Cellulophaga sp. L1A9: one gene and its partner. The protein of the gene in region 2 interacts with the protein of the main gene of each other region in a pairwise test. Links are inferred from orthologs where the notes say so. Each region holds a gene or a part of one and is shown on either strand. Other genes may lie near its edges.

Region 1 (3,012 bases), 2.3 Mb from region 2 along the record:
AACTAAATAATTAATAGCAAGAGTGGCGTGTTTTTACCTTCATCAAAGTTTTATACGATGAAGGTATTGCGGTATTTAAAAATGAGACATGATACAAATCATAAACCCATTAATTTGAAGGGAAAGAATCGCGTTTTACTCATTTTTTTGCTCTTTCTCTTTCTTTTTTTCCTGTTTTTTAAAATAGCCACGGGTTAAAAAATTATGTTTTAAGGCCTCCATATTTTCATTAAACTTTAGAACTCCTTCGTCAACGTTTTTCATGGAGTTTTGAAGTTGACGAACCAAGGTGGTGTCTGTAGCCAGGTAGTTAATAGCACCATCTCCATTATTAATGCGATCTACCACAATGTTGAGGTTTTTAGCGGTATTCTCAATGTCTATAGATGAGTTTTCGAGATGGTTTAAAACATTACGAATTTTTGCGCCTGAGAGCGAATCACTCAATAGGGTTCCAACCACACTTTCTTTGGAGTCAAAACTTTCTACAAGTGCATTTAGTTTACGTATGGTTTGTTGTGCATCATTACTTGTATATTTAAGGTTGATTAAGCTTTGGTTTAAATTGGCACCCATAATGGTATCATTAAGTAAGCGACCTAAGGTCCCTTTTCCTTCATTTATAGAACGTGTAATAGTTAGTAATTGTGCTGTTAATACAGCGGCATTTTCATTGGTTACATTTAAGGTGTTCAACATATCTGATGTAGCAACGTTGCTAAAAGACTTTATTTCATCACCAGATTTAACATAGGGCGCTTCGCCTACTCCAGGAACAATATTAATAATCATACTCCCCACTAAACCATCTGAGCCAATATTGGCAACTGAATTATTTTTGATATGTTGTTGCATCTTGTTGTCAATGAGCAGCCCAACTAGAATAGTCGTATCATTGATCATTTCAATATCTTTTACTGTACCGATGCTAATACCTGCATACCGAACATTGTTACCATTCTGGAGTCCACGTACATTGTCAAAAGTAACGTTGAGGTCAAAGGTATTCCCAAACATATTTTGTTTGTTTCCAATCATATAGATGACGAGTATTAACAATACCGATCCTATGAGAACAAAAAGGCCTAATCTTATTTTTTCCGATGCTGATTTCTCCATATTTTATTTTTTAAAAAAAGCTTCTACTTTAGGGTCGTTAGATTGTATCAAATCTGTGTATTTACCCTCGACATAATTTATACCATCTACCAATAAAATCATCCGATCAGAGATGACCCTAGCACAATCCATGTCATGCGTAATGATCAGAGAAGAAGTACCATATTTTATCTGTATGTTGCGCATTAACTCAATGATTTCTTTAGATGTAATTGGGTCCAAACCAGTTGTAGGTTCATCATAAAGAATAATCTTAGGTTGTAAAATTAAGGTACGGGCCAAAGCAACCCTGCGTTGCATTCCTCCAGATAATTCTTCAGGCATCAAGTCAATTGTATTTGCGAGACCAACACTTTCTAAAGCATCTATTACCAGTGGAGTGGTATCTTTTATATTATCAAACTTTTCTTTATGTCGCCGCATTGGGAATTCTAAATTTTCCCGTACCGTCATGGAATCATAAAGCGCACTCCCTTGAAACAAAAAGCCAATATCAGACCTTAGTACATCTAAGGTTTCCCGATCTAAGTTTTTTATTTCTTTACCCAAAACAGAAATGTAACCGCTATCTGGTTGTATTAAACCCACCAAACATTTTATCATTACCGATTTTCCAGAGCCGGATTTGCCCATAACAACAAGGTTTTCGCCCTTGTAAAGCTTCATGTGAAACCCGTTGAGCACCATATGGTCCCCAAAACTTTTATAGAGATCTTTGATGTCTATAATGACTTCTTTTTGGTCTATATCCTGTTCCATTAAGGGTGTTTTTTTATCATCTTTTTTCATATATCAAAAAAAATATTGGAGATAAAAACGGCTATAAAATCTATGACAAATAAAAGCAAGGAGGTCATTACTACTGCCGTATTTGCAGCGATACCAACACCTGCTGTGCCTTTTTTACTGTAATATCCTTTAAAACAACCTACTAATCCAATAGCAAAACCAAAGAAGAATGTTTTAATGATAGCAGGTATTAAATCGGTATAGGATAAAGCATCAAAAATAGTATTGAAATAGAGTTGAAACGAAACGTTTCCTTTTATGTTTTCAATTAAGGCCGAACCAAAAAGAGCTACAGCATCACTTAATACAACCAGCAAGGGGAGCATTAATATAGCAGCCAAAACCCGTGTAACTACTAAATACTTAAAGGGGTTGGTACCAGAGACTTCCATGGCATCAATCTGTTCGGTTACCCGCATGGAACCTAATTCTGCCCCTATTCCTGATGATATTCTTCCTGCACAGACTAGGGCGGTAATGACAGGTCCTAGCTCACGTACAATGGAAATGCCTACCATATTAGGCATCCAAGAAACAGCCCCAAATTGAACCATAGTAGGGCGTGATTGTAAATCTAATACCAGCCCTATAATGAATCCAGTAACCAAGACCAAGGTTAATGACCGGTTTCCAATTTGGTAACATTGCCGTAAGAATTCATTGAATTCAAAGGGAGGGCGTATTGCTTCCTTAAAGAAGCGTCCTGCAAAATAGGTGAGTTCGCCGACTTCGGTGAGCGCTTGCTTTATTTTTTTTGGCGTCTTGAGTTTCAAATCTATTTTATGAATTTAGAGCTGTGGGTCATTCCAAAATTAAGGAACCTCCAATGAAGTTAGAATGACTTGGGTCATCCCTAAAAAATAAATAATAATGTTTATAAGAACTGATCTGTGTCATTCGTAATTCAATGGGCACTGTTTAGTTTTGTCGCACCATGCTTAAGTAGAAACTAGTTTAAAGATAGCCCATGAACAATAGAAAAGTAACCCGTGCACGGTATAGGTTTGTAGCTCTAGATGTTAGTAAGTATAGACTTTTATTTATTGCACTTTTAGTGGGTTTGGGTACAGGACTTTTAAGTTCGCTTTTTAGGCTTATTCTTGC
Region 2 (3,008 bases):
TTTTATCGAATATTTCTTTGAAAGACAATTACGCACAAGCAGATTCTAAGCTTTTACAAGGCGATGAGATCGAAAATACAGTTCCTGATTCATTACCAGATCCTATTACGACTCCTGATTCAGAATAAACAATACGACACTATATATTTTAAAAATGCCAGCTTGGATGACAAGCTGGCATTTTTTTTTACAAACTGTCAGTTATTAAGCAATGGCATAATTTCTGCCATCCATAACGTAACAAAACTAAAATCAATTTAATAAAATTTAATCATATGGCTAAAGTTAATATTAAACCATTGGCAGATAGAGTTCTTATTGAACCAATGGCAGCTGAAACAAAAACTGCTTCTGGACTTTACATTCCAGATACTGCAAAAGAAAAACCTCAAAAAGGAAAAGTAGTAGCAGTTGGTCCTGGAACCAAAGATGAGCTAGTTACCGTTAAAGTTGGTGATACTGTTCTTTATGGTAAGTATGCAGGTACCGAGCTAAAATTAGAAGGTACTGACTTTTTAATGATGCGTGAAAGCGACATTTTAGCAATTATATAAATTATTTTTTTATTTCCGAATCCTCGGAAATCTTCTAAATTAAATTATACGATTAATTAAACAAATTCTCAATCTTTTGAGAATGACTTAAAACAAAATCAAAAATGGCAAAAGATATAAAGTTTGATATAGATGCACGTGACGGACTAAAAAGAGGCGTTGATGCACTTGCAAATGCAGTAAAAGTAACTTTAGGACCTAAAGGTAGAAACGTAATCATCAGTAAATCTTTTGGGGCTCCTGTAGTTACTAAAGATGGTGTTACCGTGGCAAAAGAAATAGAATTAGCAGATCCTTTAGAAAATATGGGTGCTCAAATGGTTAAAGAAGTTGCTTCTAAAACCAATGATTTAGCTGGTGATGGTACTACTACCGCAACAGTTTTAGCGCAAGCAATCGTAAAAGAAGGATTAAAAAACGTTGCTGCCGGTGCTAATCCAATGGATTTAAAAAGAGGTATCGACAAAGCTGTTGAAGCTATCGTAGAAGACTTAGCAAAACAAGCAAAGAAAGTTGGTGATTCTTCTGACAAAATAAAACAAGTTGCTTCTATTTCTGCTAACAATGATGAAACTATTGGTGAGTTAATCGCTAAAGCTTTCGGAAAAGTAGGCAAAGAAGGAGTTATTACTGTTGAAGAAGCTAAAGGAACAGACACGTATGTTGATGTTGTTGAAGGTATGCAGTTTGATAGAGGATACCTTTCTCCTTACTTCGTTACCGATTCAGAAAAAATGGTTTCTGAATTAGAGAATCCTTACATTTTACTTTTTGACAAGAAAATTTCTTCAATGAAAGATATTCTTCCTGTTTTAGAGCCAGTTGCTCAATCAGGAAAGCCTCTTTTAATTATTGCAGAAGATGTTGATGGTGAAGCATTAGCTACTTTAGTAGTAAACAAATTAAGAGGTTCTTTAAAAATTGCTGCTGTTAAAGCTCCAGGTTTTGGAGACAGAAGAAAAGCAATGCTTGAAGATATCGCTATCTTAACTGGTGGTACGGTAATCTCTGAAGAAAGAGGTTTCTCTCTTGAAAACGCTTCATTAGATTTATTAGGTACTTGTGAAAAAATATCTATTGATAAAGACAACACAACAATCGTTAACGGTGCTGGTGTTGCTAAAGATATTAAAGGAAGAGTAAATCAAATTAAAGCTCAAATAGAGTCTACAACTTCTGATTACGACAAAGAAAAACTACAAGAACGTTTAGCTAAACTTTCTGGTGGTGTTGCTGTTCTTTATGTAGGTGCTGCTTCTGAAGTAGAAATGAAGGAGAAAAAAGACAGAGTTGATGATGCATTGCATGCAACTAGAGCTGCTGTAGAAGAAGGTATAGTTGCCGGTGGTGGCGTTGCCCTTGTACGTGCTAAAGCTGTTCTTGCTAAATTGAAAGCTGAAAATCCTGATGAAGAAACAGGAATGCAAATTGTAGCTAGAGCAATTGAAGCTCCATTACGTACAATTGTTGAAAACGCTGGTGGCGAGGGATCTGTTGTTGTTTCTAAAGTATTAGAAGGCAAAGGTGACTTTGGTTACGATGCAAAAGCTGAAGTATACACAGACATGATGAAAGCTGGTATTATAGATCCTAAGAAAGTTACTAGAGTTGCATTAGAAAATGCTGCTTCTGTTGCTGGTATGATCTTAACTACCGAATGTGCTTTAATTGATATTAAAGAAGACGCTCCTGCAGGCCCACCAATGGGTGGCGGTATGCCAGGAATGATGTAGTAATGAACCACTACAAGTAAATAAAAAAACGCTCCAATGAAAATTGGAGCGTTTTGCTTTTTAATAGTTTTGTGTTAGATTAAATCAACTAGAGCGTTGAGGAAATTAGTTTTAAGTTATTTTATTTATTTCAATAACATTAAACTCTTTTCTGTTCCTCTAGCATTCATCATTATAAATGTTTCATTCTTAATTGTGCCTCCTGAAGGTAAATAAAAATTTACTCCTTTATTATCTTGAATCTTATTGTATTCTACTTCTCCGTTTTGTGCGAAAGAAATATCATATAACGCAGTAGACTCAAAAAGCCTTTTAGAAACCTTAGTCCGCCCATCAATTTTATCTTTTAAATTTTTACCAGAATTTAAAATTACATGTAATTGGTTGCCCTTTAAAAAGGCATTATACGAAGGTGAAGTTGACCTTTTGAAGATACTTCTACCCCACTCCAAAATTCCAGAAGAATTAAACTTTAATATAATAATATCATCAAAATGAGTTGTTGTAGTCATATATCCCCCAAATTGACCCGTATTAACATAGTTACTTGTTACATAAAATTCCTCCGCCAACATATACGTATTGCCTAAGGAATCTTCTAAGGCATAATCTACATAAAAATTACTAAGCTCTGTGTCTTTTTTATTTTCCGCTCTTTCATTTCCATATAAATCTTCAAAAACAGTAAGCGGTAACGGCGATAATTTCTTATCCTCAACAA

The links.
Region 1: the proteins of groL (region 2) and GQR94_RS15180 interact in binary tests that used the Escherichia coli proteins (3 or more experiments, as listed by UniProt). The link is inferred for Cellulophaga sp. L1A9 from one-to-one orthologs.

Annotation. Positions count from the first base shown.
Region 1 is NZ_CP047027.1:3,435,009-3,438,020, forward strand. Bases 1-2,934 are described here. They hold GQR94_RS15180 (ATP-binding cassette domain-containing protein), read right to left. Parts: upstream 1,879-2,934; coding sequence 1,123-1,878; downstream 1-1,122. Other genes in these bases: GQR94_RS15175 (MlaD family protein), read right to left, coding at 136-1,119; GQR94_RS15185 (ABC transporter permease), read right to left, coding at 1,905-2,681; clcA (H(+)/Cl(-) exchange transporter ClcA), read left to right, coding at 2,876-2,934. Also shown: more of clcA, read left to right, coding at 2,935-3,012. UniProt on the Escherichia coli protein: Part of the ABC transporter complex MlaFEDB, which is involved in a phospholipid transport pathway that maintains lipid asymmetry in the outer membrane by retrograde trafficking of phospholipids from the outer membrane to the inner membrane.
Region 2 is NZ_CP047027.1:1,171,209-1,174,216, forward strand. Bases 43-2,972 are described here. They hold groL (chaperonin GroEL), read left to right. Parts: upstream 43-658; coding sequence 659-2,287; downstream 2,288-2,972. Other genes in these bases: secG (preprotein translocase subunit SecG), read left to right, coding at 43-128; groES (co-chaperone GroES), read left to right, coding at 276-554; GQR94_RS05065 (hypothetical protein), read right to left, coding at 2,413-2,972. Also shown: more of secG, read left to right, coding at 1-42; more of GQR94_RS05065, read right to left, coding at 2,973-3,008.